4 regions of the Cetobacterium sp. 2G large genome follow, and region 1 is predicted to be linked to each of the others. Evidence: riboswitches for the same ligand, from Rfam matches in the RefSeq annotation. Region 1 holds a riboswitch; each other region holds the start of a gene.

Region 1 (4,208 bases):
TTCTACAAGGTTCTAAAGGAGAGCAAGTTTTAAAACAATCATCTTTTTCATAGATTTTATATGATATATATCTACAACATATCGGCCTTAATTTATATATCAAACATTTTCCTAGTTCTTTATCGTGAAAATAGCAAACACTTTCCTCTAGTTTATTTTTCAATACTTTTTCTTTTACTTCATTATTTTTTCTTAAAAACTCTACTATCTCTCTCTTTTCATCTAAGGATATTAATGAATAATCCCAATTGCAACAACCACATGAATTAGAGGTTTGATTGCATAATCTTTCTCCATTCAACTTCACTATTTTATTTTTTGCATCTTCCAATATTTCTCTTAATATTTTCATTTCCTCTTCCTTTTAAAACGTATACGAAATACCTATTGTTAGTGTTCTACCTATTGCAGGATAGTATTGTCGTCTAAATTTCCATTCATTATTCTCATAATTATCATCCCAATATCCTGCATATTCGTCATACTTTTCATCAAATATATTTTCAATTCTACCTGTTATCATAAAATCAGAAGTTATTTTATAATAAGCAGATAAATCAAAGGTTATATATTCACCGGAATTTTTACCTCTTAAATTTTCTAAATCATCTAAATCATACGATTGACTATAGTAGACACCTTCAAAAGTTGTAGAAAATTTTTCAGTAAAATCATATGTTAATCCACCTGTTATTTTCCAATTGGGTACACTTGGTATCTCAGAACCTGCATATTCACCGTCTACTATTTTACTTTTTATATAAGTTATAGATGACTTTAAAGTTAATTTATCTATATAGTGTTCAGCAACTCCTTCAAATCCAACTCTTTCAGTTTTTCCAATGTTATAGTTTACCATACCTGAAAACTCTGGTGGTATAGCTGAATATATCTCATCATGTGTTTTTTTATAAAATGTAGAAATAGATAAATATGTGTCATTAAGAAAATCTTTAAGTCCTATCTCAATTGTATCTTGAACTTGAGGCTTTAATTTCTCTGAATTTTTTGTATATCTCATTTCAGAAGCTGTCGGAGTTCTAAAAGCTCTATTATATGAGATATAAGTAGAACCTGTGTCAGAATATAAATAGTTAGCACTTAATTCATAAGAGTAATTATTATATTTACTATCATCTTTCGTTCCAATTTTATTCCAATTATTTAAACTCGCGTCTCTCCAATAAAAATTATATTTTGAATAGTCATATCTTATTCCTTGACTCAATTGTAATTTACCAACCTCATACTTATTCATAAAAAATGTTCCAAAGTTTTCTTTAGTGGAATTCCCTGACTGTACATTTTTATATCCCATTATCTTATCCTTACCATTCTCCCCTAATCCTGTTACCTTCTTATACTCCTTTCCAACTGAATAAGGTTTAAAAGCTTCATCTAAATAGTCCATACCCACTATAAAATACCCATCTGGACTATAATTATGTTTTATTTGAGCTTTTACATACTTTCGCTCATCATCTCCATCTCTTTTAAAGCTTCCATAATATTTGTTTCCTGCATATCTATTAAAATTACTATTTTTTCTATAATAATAGTTTCCATATATTAGGAATTCTGTATCTGAAGATATATTTTTAGAAATTTTTAAATAGTTATCATTAGACTCATATTTTGAACCTGAAATTTTCCCAGGATTTTTTCTATCGTTATCAGATATATATCTCGGAACAGCTACTCCTAATTTATTTTTATCTCTATTATAAGTATACTTATACTCTATCTCTCCATTTTTCAAAAGATATTTAGCTTTTAAATTAAATGAATGATTTCTAAAATCTTCATGTTCTCTCCATCCATTATTGCTATCTTCAACAAAAGCTACTTCAGCTAAAAATTTATCTGTTATTTTTGCACCATAAAGAAATCCATATTTTCTAGTATTATAACTTCCATAATCACCAAAAATATTTCCATAAAAATCTTTATTTTCAACATTTTTAGTCAATACATTTATTACACCACCGATTGCTTTATCTCCGTAAAGTATGTTTCCTCCTCCAGGAATAACCTCTACCCTATCAATCATAGCTAAAGGTAAATTAGATATCTGACTAGGTGATACTGGTACTCCATCTAAGGTTATTAAAGAGTTCCGATCACTATACATAGAATTTAATCCTCTTATATCAAACTTTATTGTTCCTGCATATCTTGTCACTCTTATTCCTGGTACATTTTTCAATACATCTACTAAATCTTTTGCTCCACTATCTTTAATCTCTTGTGAAGTAACAATACTTATATTTGCAGATGTATCCCTAACAGTGGTTTCAAAATTTTCTGTTGTTATAACACTATCGCTTAATTTGATAACTTTATTAGTATTCTCACCAAAAGATATGATGGAAAATAACAAATAACTTATTCCTAATATTTTTCTACTCATCTTTCCTCCCATTTGATTTTCTTCTTAAATAACAATTACTCAATATAGAAAAATATTAGATAATTAAAAAATCTAATAAAAATCAAAAGCCCATTAAACTTTAGTTTTTATTAGAAATTAGAAGTTTTTATTTAATTACAAAAAATTGTATTATAAAATACACTCTTCTTTCTCATCTTTCCCCCACGAAAAATAAAAAACTAAATTTTAAATAAGTCTCCTGACTTAGTTTCATCCTACTCCTAACCCTTCCCAGATTTTATAATCCAGTGGTTCTATCAGTTTCGTCCACAATACAGTAGCTTGGGGCTGCGTGGGATTCTCACCCATCTTCCTCTATTAAGCCTTTTGGCATTTAAAATACTTTTATAATATAATACTTTAAATTTATTTTGTCAATTATTTGAATATAACATTTATTATTTGAATATTTTTTTTCATTTTGACTTCTTTTTTATATTATAAAAAAAAGAAGCAGAATATCTACTTCTTCTCTAATTATAAAACTTTTCTAACTTGCCAAAAATGATTATTCCAATAACTATCTATCTCAGAAATTACAACACCCTTTGATGTTGATGCATGCATAAATTTATTATTACCTAAATAAACTCCAACATGATGAGTTTTTCTCCATCCAATCTTAAAAAAGACTAAATCACCAACTTCCCAATAATTAGGTTTTTTTATTTTATCTCCCTCTTGGGCCATATTTTTAGTTGTTCTTGGCAATTTCTTTGAAAACTTTTCTTTATAAAGGTGCTGCATTAGAGCTGAACAATCCACTCCGCTTTTAGTTGTACCTCCTAGCCTATATCTAGTCCCTTTCCAACTTTTATAAAAAGCGGTTATTTTAGCAGTTCTTTCATTTCTTTCTCTTTCACTAATCCTAGCTGATGAACATCCTGTGAATATAATTAAAACGAACAAAAGTAATATTTTCAAAAGAAATCTATTATTTTTTAACAAAATTTAATTTTACTCCTGAATTTGTAAGTAGTATAATCCCATCTTTTGTTACCTCAATCTCTTTTGAATCTTTAAGATTTTTTAAATACTCTTGCTCTTGTATCATTAAATTTTCAGGTCCCATCATTCTAGTAGATCCAGGCTCTTGAATCGAAATTTTATTTCCTTCTAATGTATAGTTTGCAAAATATCTGTTAACACTTGAAGTTCCAGAAACCTTATCTTTCTCAAAATTAATATCAATTTCACTTTCTGGAAGAACACCTTGAAGAATATATGTATTCCCTATAATTTGAGAACTTATATCCTCTTTTTTTCCAAAACATCCTACAAATAACATAGTTGTAATTAAAAACAATAGTAGCTTCTTCATTTTTTCACCTCTTCTTTATTATTATTTCCTATTCTAACATGTTCAGCTTTAATTCTCCATATAAAATTTTAAATTTATTTTATCTATTATTTCATTATTTTTATTTAATATATCATATGTAATTTCTTGACCTTGTTCAAATTTTTCCAACTCGTCAATGGAAACAAAAACTTTTCCATTCTCAACTTTAATTTTCATATTTTCAAACAATATTACTCTAGAATTTCCTAAATTATCTATAACCTCTTCAATATTATTAAGTTTTATTTTTAAGTTTTTATAGTTTTTATTTATAATATTTGAAGATTCAATTTCATAATATTTATTATTTTTTTCTGAATCACCTATCTGTATTTTATCCTGACTATTATAATTTTTAGTTATTCCTATGATTTTAAAAATCTCCTTTTTACCACTTAAAATAACTATTTTATCTATCAACGTATTTTTTTTATT
Region 2 (4,208 bases), on a different contig from region 1:
ACTTCTTCTAATGAATTTGGAGTTTTCATTACATAAATAGGAATTCCAACCTCATCAAAAATATTTAAGCTCTCTTTTCCTTTAGATAGATTGTGTTGGGATGTTATAACTAAATCTGGCATCAGTTCCATTATTTTTTCTTCATTCAATCTATCTGTATTTAAAATTCCTTTACCTTCTAATTCTTTAGATATTTTTTCAGAATATATATCTACTCCAGCTAAAATATTAACTAATCCCATATCTACTATTATCTCTGTATTTGATGGAACTGTTGAAATTATTCTCTCTACTTTTTCAGGAATTTCAACTTTACGACCAATTCCATCTACTAATATTCTTGAATATCCAATTGAAAATACAAATATATTTAACATAAATACCTTTTTTAACACTCGCCCACCTCTTCTATAAAAATATATTTTAATTATAACACATATGTAAAAAATGCTCTTCTCATATCTTGAAAAGAGCATTTTTTATTAAAAACTATATTTAAATCCAATATAATAATTTCTTTCTGGTGCAGGGTAGTAATTACGAGTTTTACTATAACTACTATATCCTACATAATCATAATATTTTTCATTAAATAAATTATTAATTCCAGCATTTATAACTAATCCATCTTGAAAATCATATACAAAAGTTAATCCACTTAATAAATAGCTATCTATTTTCTCTCTTTCATTGGCTTCATCATTACTATCGTAAGATTTTCCATAGTATTCCCAAGAGTTATTCATACTTAATTTTTCATTAAATTTATAATTAAAGTTTAATACTCCCTTTATATTAGGAATTCCAGGAATATCTTTCCCTTCTTTAAACTCTGTTTTCATATAAGTTATTGATTCCGATATTGTCAATTTATCAAAATAGTGTTCTAAAGAAAACTCTATTCCTTTTCTCTTACTTGTTCCATCTAAATTTCTATTTTTATTAAATTCATCGTTTTTATTTACTCCATAGAAAATTTCATTTTCTGTTTCTATATAGAATACTGATGTTGAGATATATGTATTCCCTACAAAATCCTTTACTCCAATTTCATAAGTTTCTGTTTTTTGAGGATTAAATTCTCCTGCCCAAGCATTTATTTCATCTGTATTAGGTGCTCTAAATCCTTTGGTATAACTTACATATGTAGATCCCGAATCAGAATATAAATAGCTTCCTGTCAGTTCTATTGCATCTTCTTTAAACTTTCTTGTTACAAATCTATCTCCCTTGTATTCAATATTTTGTCTTCTGTATCCTTGAGTAAATCTAAACTTCTCTATTGTAGAACTATTTATTATAAATCCACCTAAAGAGTTTTTTTCAGATTTTCCATTTCCATAAGCAAAATCTCTTGTCTCTCCCTGATAAATGTCTCCACCAAATACAACATAATTCTCATCTAAATATGAATATTTAAGTTGTGGCTTTAAATATTTAACTTCTGTCTTGTAATTACTTCCATTTGAAGAGTAGTTTTCATGAGCATATCTTCCTAATAGTTTAAATTCTAAATCAGAATTTATATTATATAAGTAATCTCCTACAAAATTATTTTTCTCTGTTTTTCCATCAATTCTCCAAGCATTTGGATTAGATTGTGTTCTGTCTTCATTAACTTCATCTTTAGTCAATGCTCCCGGAGCTTTAAAATCATTTTTAGAATAATTATATTTAAATTTTAACTCTCCATCATTAAGTTTATATCTACTTCTAAATCCAAAACTTTGTAAATCATCTTTAGAATAATCCCTATATCCATCTTTTTCTTTTTTCAAATAATCTACTTCAACTAAAAGCTTTTCTCCTATTTTAGTTCCATATGTAATTTGCTGTTTTTTTAATCCATAAGATCCTATTTCACTATTTAAGCTTCCATAATTTTTTTTATTTTCAGGTGCTTTTGTCACTATATTTATTGTTCCTCCAACTGCTCCATCTCCGTATAAAACTGAGCCTCCAGAAGGTATTACTTCAATTCTCTCTATATTATCTACTGGAATATTGCTTGTTTGATATCCTGATAAATCAATCGAATTAATTGGCGCTCCATCAACTAATACTATAACATTTGACTTTGCTGTAGGCCCTTGACCTCTTATATCAAAAGCGGCATCTGCTCCACCCATCTCTTTTACAATAACACTTGATACTAATTTTAAAGCTTCTGCTACTGTTTTCGCTCCCCTTTGCGTTATCTCTTCTCCTGTTAATACAGTTATATTTTTAGGTATATCTGCTATTGTTGTCTCTGTATTTTCACTCGTTATAACACTTTCTTCTAATTTCACAACCTTGTCTTGTCCCATTGATAAACTAGATGCAAGAATCAGTCCTGCAATATAAAATCTTTTTTTCATTTAATTTAATCCTCCCATTCTGTCACTCGCAGTTTATTTTTATGGCAGGTATCCTGACTCAACTTCATCCTCCAATAGCCCTTCCCAGTTTCCCAGTGGTTTATCTATTTTTGTCCATTTTACAGTGGCGTGACCGTTTAAGCTTTTCACTTAATTCCCTTTTAATTTATAAAAACCATAACGTCTTATTATACTATAATCACTTCATTTTTAAAAGTTTTAAACAATAAGTGAACAAAATATATTTTAAATTAACCTTGATTTATTTATATTTTTTAAGTACAATTTAGATAAAAAATTTTTTAAGGAGAGTTTATGAAAAATATTATCCCAGGTTATTTTTATATTTTTGACACTCCATTTGGTTTACTTAAAATTGAAGAATTAAATAATGAAATTATTAAAATTGAACTTAACAAACCTACTTCAAATAGAACTTTTAAGCTTACAAAACTTTTAGAAGAATCCTTTAAAGAGATTGATGAATTTCTAAAAGGCAAGAGAAAAAAATTTACATTTAAAATAAATCCTATTGGAACAGAGTTTCAAAAATCTGTTTGGAAAGCATTGCTTAATATTCCTTATGGAGAAGTTAAAACTTATAAAGATATTGCAATTGCTATTGGCAATCCTAAGGCATGTAGAGCCGTTGGATTAGCAAACAATAAAAATCCCATCCCCATAGTTATTCCTTGTCATAGAGTAATTGGTTCCAATGGTAAACTAACTGGATATGCCTATGGATTATCTATAAAATCCCATTTACTTAATTTAGAAAAAGGTGCAAAATAATTTCGCACCTTTTTTTAGGCTTCAACTACATTTTTAAAAACTACTTTCTCTACTATGTAAACTGTTATTAGATTAGTAAAAAATCCTGGTAATAACTCATACATATAACTATCTAATCCTAAAACTTTCCACATTAAAAATACAAACATTCCTACTAAAATCCCTGATAAAACACTTTTGCTATTTACATTTTTAAAATAAAGTACCGATATTATTGCTGGTCCAAATATTGTCCCAAAACCTCCCCAAGCATAAGCTACCAATGATAGTACTTTAGCATTTTGATTTAATGCAAATAGTAATGCTAATAAAGCTATTACAACAACACATAGTCTTCCAACCCACATTATCTCTTTGTCAGAAACATCTTTTTTCATATATTTATAAAAGTCTTCTGTTAAAGTAGTTGATGAAACTAACAATTGTGAATCTATCGTTGACATTATTGCTGATAATATTGCAGCTAATAAAATTCCTGCTACCCAAGGATTAAACAACTCTTTTATCATATAGATAAATATTTTTTCTGCATCTCCTCCTAACTCTGCAACATTTTTAAAAAGTGGTATTCCTAAAAGTCCAATTGCTATTGCTCCAATTAAAGAGATAATTACCCATATCATAGCTATTCTTCTAGATTTTTTTAATTCTTTTACATCACTTATACTCATAAATCTAACTAAAATATGAGGTTGTCCAAAATATCCTAGTCCCCAAGCTAAAGAAGACAATATTCCTAATATTCCTATATTCTCTCCATTTTGTTTAAATATATTAAATGAAATTCCTTTCAACTCAATTCCTTGTCTAACTGTCTCAATATCTCCAATTTTATAATATGCTGCTAACGGAACCGCTATTATAGCTAAAAACATTAGCCCTCCTTGAAAAAAATCTGTCCAACACGAAGCTAAATATCCACCCATAAATGTATACACGACTATTGTTACTGTACCAATTATTACTGCAACTTTGTAATCAATTCCAAGTATTGATTCAAATAGTTTTCCTGCTGCTACTAGTCCAGATGATGAATAAATTGTAAAGAAAAATAGT
Region 3 (4,208 bases), on a different contig from region 1:
TAAGAAAATTTAAAAAATAAAAAGGAAGAAACCTAAAAAATTTCTTCCTTACATTTGTTAAAAATCAAATAAATCATTTAAAAATTCACTCATAGTTGGGTGAGTAAATATAAAATCTCTTAAATAAGAGTACTCTTTATTTTCTTTTATAGCCATAGTAACTATGTTGATAACTTCACTTGATTCTACAGAATATAAAGAACATCCTAAAATTTTACCTGTATCTTTATCAATAACAGCTTTTAAAATTCCTCTTTCTTCTTCTAAAATTTTAGCTCTAGGAATTGAAGTTGCTTTAATTACTTTTGTTTTAACCTTATATCCTGCATTTAATGCCTCTTCTTCAGACATCCCTACTCTTGATAAGGTGGGAGATAAAAATACAGAATAAGGAACTAAATTTCTAGAATTTATTGTTATAGCTTTATCTCCTGAAATACTATTTTTAACTATTCTAAAATCATCTAAGGAGATATACGTAAACTGAAGTCCTCCTTTAACATCACCTAAAGCATATATATGTGAAACATTTGTTTGCAAATTTTCATTAACTAAAATCCCCCTATTTGAGCAGTTAATCCCAGCATTTTCAAACTTTAAATCATCAATATTTGGTTCTCTTCCCACAGCTATTAAAATTCCATCAAATATTAAAGAGTGACTTTTATCATTTTTATTAAATAAAACTTCCACTTTATTTTTGAAAAAGTTATCTACTTTTATAATATTACTTTTTGTTAATATCTCAATTCCTCTATTTTGAAAATCTTTTTTAACTTCTTCCCTAATCTCGGGCTCTTCTCTTAAAAGAATATTATCTCCACCTTCAAAAACAGTTACTTGTGAACCAAAGTTATTAAAAATTGATGCAAATTCTAGTCCTATATATCCACCACCAATAATTGCTAATTTAGAAGGTAATATATCTAACTCCATAATAGATGTACTCGTGTAGATATTCCTAGTTTTTTCTAATCCCTCTATTTTAGGAATAATCGTCTTTGCTCCTGTATTTATAAATATTTGCTCACCTTTTAATATAGTTTTATCTTCTCCATTTGTAACACTTATCAAATACTCAGTTTCAAAAGAACCTATTCCTGTATAAATATCTACATTTTTAAAAGAATCTAACTTATTATAATTAGCCCCTCTTAAATCGGAAATTAGTGTGTTTTTTCTTTCAATAGCTTTTTTAAAATTCTTTTCAATTTTTTGAGATTCTTCAACAAGAATTTTTGTAGGAATGCATCCTACGTTTATACAAGTTCCACCATACATATTTTTATCTTTTTCAATTAAAGCAACTTTTTTCCCTATTTTTCCTAAAAATCCCGCAAGAGTTTTTCCACCTTTTCCAAACCCAATTATAATAGCATCATAAGATTTAGCATTTAAAATATTACATATTTTCATAATAGTACTCCTTTTCATATTCTTATTTCATATGCTCAGAATACAATATTATTTATTTTCTGTAAATTAGTTACAAAAAAGTAACTACTATAAATTTTCAAAATTTAAAAAATAAAAGACGCTAAAATTTAAAGTTCTAGCGTCTAACAATAAAAATTTTATTTATATTTTACAAATTAATTTAAACTTTTATTATATGATATATTTAAACTATTTTTAACTTTTTTTAAGCTATCTAAAAATCTATTTTTTCTATTTATATGATATACAGCTTGCCTTTTCCATGGGTCTACTTCAAATAAATCCTTGTTTAAAGAGTAATAATATTCTTGGCAAAACTTTATATATTCTTTATAAAAAGTTTCTAAATTTTTTATTCCTTTATACTTTTTTAAATAAAATAACAATAGCTGTTCTTGAGGTGTCATCTTTACAATATGATATAAAAACTCCTGCTTCCCACTCATAGCTGATAAATTTTCTTCTAAAAACTTTGACAAATCTTGATAAGTTTTAAAAGTATGTATAAACTTATCAAATTCTCTAAACTTATTATAATCCCATTTTAAATCTTTACTCATCTTTCTCACTCCCTTGAACGTAGAGAAGAAGACAAAAAAATCTACTGGATATATAATCCTTTAGATTTTTTTACACACTTGTCCACTCCTAACAATTTTGTGTAGTTTTTAGGTAAGTCTCCTGACTTAGAATCACTTTACTCCTATCCTTCCCAGATTTTATTCCAGTGGTTTTATAGTTTCATCCTCATTACAGTAGCGGAGGCTGTGTAGGATTTACACCTACTTCCTTGTTATGCCTAAGCACCCAAAAACTTTTATTTAGTTTTATAATAATTTTATATCTCATTTTAAATTATTTGTCAATTCTTAAAATTAAAAATAGCTTCTTATATATCAGCTATACTATCTAATATATAAGTTGGATTATAAACACTTTTACTATCCCTTTTAGCTTCTCCTGTTAAAACTAATATTGTGTCACAGTCATTAATATATCCTGAAGCGATATCAGTATATAATCTATCCCCTACTATTACTACTTCATCTTTTAGTAAATTTAAATTTCTTAGTGCATAATCAAGCATAGCTTTTTTAGGCTTTCCAAAATATTTAGGAATTTTTTTTGTACATAACTCAATTATATTGCAAATAGCTCTACAGTCTGGTAAAAATACTCCATCCTCCACAGGATAAACTAAATCTTCATTTGCTGCTAAATATTCTACATTTCTATGTAGAAGTTTACAAGCAATCTCTAACTTTTTATAGTTTAATTCAGAATCAAGTGTTACCACAACTATATCAATTTCAGAAAAATCAAACTCATCATTTTCATCAAATATTTGAATCTCTAAATCTTTACAATAATTTTTATAATCCTTTGTCCCCACCATAAATATTTTTTTATCTTTACAACTATTTTTTAAATAATCTGCTAATACTCCTCCAGCAGTTATTATCTCTTTCAATTCAGCTTCTATTCCCAGTTTTGTAAATTTTTCGATATAGCTCTTTGGATTTTTAGAGGAATTATTCGTATAAAACCCTATTTTCTTTCCACATTTTCGTAATTCCTCAATTTTTTCTTTAGCTCCTGGTATTAGAACATCCCCTAAAACTATTGTTCCGTCTATATCAAATAAGTATCCTTTATAATCTTTCATTTTTGCTCCTCTTTTGTTAAATTACTTTTAGTTGCTTTTTTATTTCTTACCATGGTTATAACTTTTCTTTCTAGTATTTTCATTACTATTAAAGTTATAACAACAATTAAAAAAGCTGCTATAGATAAAAATACAAATCCATATCCAATTGCTAATCCAATTGCTGCTGTTATCCATAAAGTAGCTGCTGTTGTTATTCCTGAAACCTTATCATTTGAATAAACTATTGCTCCTCCCCCTATAAATCCCACTCCTGTTACAACTTGAGCTGATAGTCTTGTAATATCTAATTTATAACTTTCTATGAGGTTAGGTTGGGAGGATATTAAATTTATTTGCCTTATTAACAGCTCCTCTTGTAAAAGGGCAATCGTTGTAGCTCCTAAACATACCAATATTAAGGTTACAAATCCTGCTGATTTATTTTTTAACTCTCTTTCTAATCCTATACAACCTCCAAATATTGAAGAAACTGTCAATCTAAATAATATCTCTGTCAATCCTATCCCAGTCATAATTATCCCTCATTTTATATTTATTTATTTTGATTTGCTATAAACTGAACTCCTAAATCTGGAAAATCTGTAAATACCCCTGTAGAATTAGTTTGGTTAAATATGATTTCAAACATCTCATCTATATTGTCTACATAGTTTGGTAAAGCATCTTTTCTAATTGTGTACGGATGTAATTCCAATCCATTTTTTCCAATATATTCTACTAATGGAGTTACTTTTATATCTCCTTTTTTAGAATTATCTCCATCTATTAGCATATACCATGCTGGACCTATTCCATCAGCATATTTTGATACTTCTTCTACTCCCTCTGGAGTAAACATCCAATCATAATTATAGTTTACCCATTCACCTTTTTTATTTTTTTCCATAGTTTCATTCCAATCAGTATATGCAACTAACTGAACTAATTTTAAATCCATTCCCATCTCTGGCATAAGTTCATTTTTAACTCTTTTTAACTCATTAAAATCAAAAACTTGGAAATAGATGGGGTCATTCTTACTTGTATAACCATACTTTTTTAGAATTTGTAAAGTTTCTTTAGCTATATCTTTTCCCTCTTGATGATGTAACCAAGGAGCTTT
Region 4 (4,208 bases), on a different contig from region 1:
CTTCCAATTGTTACTGCTACTGTTCCTAAAATTATAATTAAAATAAGAGATATTATAATTATATTTCTATCTTTTACTTTCACTTTTTTTCCTCTCTTAATCCACTTGAAATTATCTCAATACCTTTACCAACCTTAACTCCTGCCGATATATAACTTAATGGAACTCTTATAAATCTATTGTTTTTAACAGCTTCTAATTGAGATATTGGAGAGTTATTTTTTAAATATTCTATTTTATTCTTATAGCTTATATTTCCATAATCTATAACTATAATAACTTCTGGATTTTCATCCAATACTTTTTCCCATGTTCCAAGTCCAAATGAGAAATTTGTATCTTTAAAAATATTTTCTCCTCCAGCTATTTCAATCATAGTATTTCCAATTCCACTTCCTCCAACTACAAATGGTGCTGATTCTTGGCTATCATATGCAAAAACCTTGATACTTTTTTTGTTTTTATTATTTTCTGTAACTTTAATAATATCTTTTTTCATATTTTCAACAACATTTTTAGCATTATCTTTTAAATCAAAAATATCTCCAAACATCAATATATCGTCATATATATCCTCAATTTTAGATGTATCTTGAGATTTTGTAAACACAACTTTTACACCATTTTCTTTTAGTTCCTCTACTGTTCCTAAATTTTTAGGAGTTGCTATAGATTTCCATCCTGTTAAAAGGTTAGGATTTAAAGCATAAAATTGCTCTTTAGTTGGAGCTCCTTTTGATAAAACTGGTATCTTATCATATTTCTCCTTTAATTCTGGAAGTATTTCATCATCTAAATAGGCTGTTCCTAAAATCTGATTTTCTGCTCCTATAGCTAATAAAATTTCTGTTGTAAACTGTGATGTTGAAACTGCCCTTACATTCTCTTTAGAAAAACTTAAAGTAGTTATCAGTAAAAATAGTAACAATATTTTCTTCATAATTTCTCCTTTTAATAAAAAGCGGAAGAGTTAAACTCTTCCAATTAATGAGAAGCTTTTCTTCCTTTAGCATACTCAGCTTTTTTTACTAGTATATCCTCTGGTTGAGAATTCTCTAATTTTTTAGCTCTCTCTATAAAAATATTTTGAATAGATTCAATTTCACCTAAACCTCTTAAATTTACCTCTACTTCAAATCCATTCTCTTCCAATGATTCTTTCCAATCTTCAGCTATATCATTTTTAGCATGATCTCCAGCTACAAACATAAGAGGCATTAACGTAACTTTTCTTTTATTATCTCTTTTTAACTCTCTTACTACATTATCTAGCCCTGGATATCCTTCTACCGTTCCTATGTATATCGGTTTTTCTAAGTCTTTTGTAACATAAGCTAACATTGGATAAGCTGACAATGCAGGATGCTCTGTGCCATGCCCTATCATCACAACTCCTTCATCCTCTTTTAAAACTCCAACTTCTTTTTCTATTACTTCAATTAACTTAAAATAATCATCTACTTCTGTTAATAATGGAGTTCCAACTCTTATATCTTCAAATTTATCAGAAAACATATCCACTTCTCTTTTTAAAGCTTCCATTTCAGTTCCATTTATTATATATGTTGGTTGAATAATTACATGTTGATATCCTTGCTCTACTAGTTTTTCTAAAATTTGAGTGGTATTTAAATTTTCAATACCTCTTTTTGAAAGTATTCTATTTATAATTCTTGATGTATAAACCTGAAAAAAATCTAATTTATCAAACTCATTTTTTAATTTTTTATTTATTATATCTATTGTTTTTTCTCTTGTGTCTTCATGTGTCGTTCCAAAATGTGCTGCTACAATCGCGCCCTTTTCCATAGTTTTGTAAAAGTTCATCATTAATCTCCCTGTATTATTTTTCTTTATTTTTATTTTAAATTAAAATTTCTCACCAATAAAAAAAACCTCCCTTTTGAAAATACTAAAAGAGAAGTGTAAAAACCTTTACCTTCTCTGTCCTCGCAGAATTCTAAATAATGGCAGGTCTCCTGACTTAGATTCATCCTACTCACAGCCCTTCCCAAGGTTTATATCCTCAGTGGTATTACTGTTTTCATCCTCTATACAGTGGCGGGACCGTTTGAGATTTTCACTCAATTCCCTTTTAATCAAGTTGAACCATTACATTTTTATCTAATTAATATTAACACTTTATCGTACAAATTTCAATCAAATTATCTAAAATTTATAACATTATCATCTATTATTTATATTATTTATATCATGAAGTATTGACTTTTAGGTATAAAAAAAGTTACTATTAATTTAGAAATAAATGTATTTTAAGGAGAACTTTTTATGAAAAAAACATCTTTTGGAACTCTTATTTACTATTTAAAAAAGGAAAATAAGCTTCTTCTTCTATTTTTAGGTGTGAGATTAGCTATGACTGCTATTGATGTTTACTCACCACTTTTAATTAAAAATTTAATAGATGATGCTCTTCCATCTAAAAATATTGATTTATTGTTAAAATTTTCTATTATACTAATTATTCTTTATATTTTGCGTCTATTTTTTGCCGTTAATTCTCAAGCAAACGGAAAATTAATGGGAAGTAAAATAAAACAAAGTATGAGAAATGATCTATTAAAAAAACTTTTAAATCAACCTAGTGAGTTTTTTAAAAAAAATCAAAGTGGTGATTTAATTTCTAGAGTTATTAATGACTTAGATAGTGTTTCCACTCTTTGTCATAGAGGATTAGAGGATTTTATATTTTCAGTTATAACTATTATTGCTTCTATCTTTATAATGATAGATTTTGATTTAAAACTTTCACTAATTACTTTATTTCCTTTACCACTAACATTAATCTTTGTTTATAAGGAAAATAAAAAAATGAAAGCTGGTCATAGAAGTGTTCGAAAAAATTCAGGTTTATTATCTGCTAATCTTCATGATATTTTGAGAACTATCTCCTTTTTAAAAGATAACTATTTAGAAGGTTATGCTCAAAAAAGATTTCTTGAAAAAAATGATACTCTTTTAGAAAGTGAAAAGAAGAATATGATTCCATCTAGCTTAATTGTTTCAGGAGTAACTTTTTACTCTAATATAACTCAACTTATAATTATTCTTGCTGGAGGTTATTTATACATAAAAGATGGAGTTACAATGGGAATTATCTTATCTTTTTTGCTTTTAGTTGATCGTTTTAGACTTAGAATTATGAGAATGGTTGGACTTGTTGATATCTATCAAAAAGGAATATCTGGAGTTAATAGATTTACTGAAATTATAAATCTTAACAATAGAATGGATGGAGATATACCACTAATAGAACCTATCACTTCAATTGAATTTAAAAATATAGGCTTTTCTTATGATGAGAAATCTATTTTACAAAACTTTAATTTAAAAATAGAAAAAGGAGAAAAAATAGCTCTAGTTGGTGAAAGTGGAATTGGTAAAAGTACTACTGCTTCTCTTTTAAAAAGAGCTTTACTTCCTACAAATGGGGAAATTTTAATTAATAATATTCCATTAAATAAAATAACTTTTAAAACATATTTAGAACGACTTGGAATCGTAGATCAAAGTGATTATATTATAAATGGAAGTTTAATTGATAATATCACTCTTGTAAAAGAAAATTGTACTGAAGAGGAATTAAACTTTGCAATTGAAAAATCATATGTTTATGAAATTTTTGACAAATTTCCTCAAGAGGAAAATACTATAATTGGTGAAGGTGGAGTACATGTAAGCTCTGGACAAAGACAAAAAATTGCTATGGCTAGGTTATTCTTAAAAAATCCTGATTTGATTCTTTTAGATGAAGCAACTAATGCCTTAGATATTATCAATGAAAAATCTATTTTAAAAAATATAAAAGAGGAATATAATGATAGAATTGTTATCGCAATAACTCATAGACTTAGTATCCTTGAAGATTTTGATAAAATCTATGTCTTGGGAGATGATAATATTGTTGAATCTGGTTCATTTAAAGAACTTTTAAAATTAGAAGGTAAATTCTATAGGTTATATCATGGAATTAGATAAAGTAAAAGCCACCTTGAAGGTGGCTTTTTTTATTATTACTCAATCTCAGAAGAGTTTGCTTCATTTCCTGCTTCTGCATCTTGATAAACTTCATGATTTAAGTTTCCTAAACTCTTATCAACCATTAATGCGTTTGTAACTGATCCAATTACGTTTAACATTGTTCTTGGCATATCGATAATAGGATCGATTGCTAAGATTGGGTTAAT

The links. Region 1 has a riboswitch for cobalamin ahead of H5J23_RS13385 (TonB-dependent receptor). Riboswitches for the same ligand answer to the same signal wherever they lie in the genome.
Region 2: it holds a riboswitch for cobalamin, as region 1 does, so the genes downstream of both, H5J23_RS09280 (TonB-dependent receptor) here and H5J23_RS13385 (TonB-dependent receptor) in region 1, are expected to answer to the same signal.
Region 3: it holds a riboswitch for cobalamin, as region 1 does, so the genes downstream of both, H5J23_RS00675 (hypothetical protein) here and H5J23_RS13385 (TonB-dependent receptor) in region 1, are expected to answer to the same signal.
Region 4: it holds a riboswitch for cobalamin, as region 1 does, so the genes downstream of both, H5J23_RS02435 (sirohydrochlorin cobaltochelatase) here and H5J23_RS13385 (TonB-dependent receptor) in region 1, are expected to answer to the same signal.

The regions. Positions count from the first base shown of each region.
Region 1 covers NZ_JACHTH010000007.1:599,729-603,936, reverse strand. Annotated here, with positions in the region: gene H5J23_RS13390 (hypothetical protein) at 1-352, opposite strand, end outside; gene H5J23_RS13385 (TonB-dependent receptor) at 365-2,410, opposite strand; cobalamin riboswitch at 2,603-2,784, opposite strand; gene H5J23_RS13380 (C40 family peptidase) at 2,909-3,379, opposite strand; gene H5J23_RS13375 (META domain-containing protein) at 3,366-3,752, opposite strand; gene H5J23_RS13370 (hypothetical protein) at 3,801-4,208, opposite strand, start outside.
Region 2 covers NZ_JACHTH010000005.1:1,358,608-1,362,815, forward strand. Annotated here, with positions in the region: gene H5J23_RS09275 (ABC transporter substrate-binding protein) at 1-395, opposite strand, end outside; gene H5J23_RS09280 (TonB-dependent receptor) at 483-2,360, opposite strand; cobalamin riboswitch at 2,386-2,555, opposite strand; gene H5J23_RS09285 (methylated-DNA--[protein]-cysteine S-methyltransferase) at 2,676-3,152, shown strand; gene putP (sodium/proline symporter PutP) at 3,167-4,208, opposite strand, start outside.
Region 3 covers NZ_JACHTH010000002.1:57,551-61,758, forward strand. Annotated here, with positions in the region: gene H5J23_RS00665 (nitroreductase family protein) at 1-13, shown strand, start outside; gene H5J23_RS00670 (FAD-dependent oxidoreductase) at 58-1,416, opposite strand; gene H5J23_RS00675 (hypothetical protein) at 1,593-1,997, opposite strand; cobalamin riboswitch at 2,091-2,263, opposite strand; gene H5J23_RS00680 (HAD-IIA family hydrolase) at 2,327-3,103, opposite strand; gene H5J23_RS00685 (MgtC/SapB family protein) at 3,100-3,618, opposite strand; gene glpQ (glycerophosphodiester phosphodiesterase) at 3,639-4,208, opposite strand, start outside.
Region 4 covers NZ_JACHTH010000003.1:258,658-262,865, forward strand. Annotated here, with positions in the region: gene H5J23_RS02425 (iron ABC transporter permease) at 1-83, opposite strand, end outside; gene H5J23_RS02430 (ABC transporter substrate-binding protein) at 80-940, opposite strand; gene H5J23_RS02435 (sirohydrochlorin cobaltochelatase) at 985-1,827, opposite strand; cobalamin riboswitch at 1,952-2,129, opposite strand; gene H5J23_RS02440 (ABC transporter ATP-binding protein) at 2,290-3,999, shown strand; gene H5J23_RS02445 (cation:dicarboxylate symporter family transporter) at 4,035-4,208, opposite strand, start outside.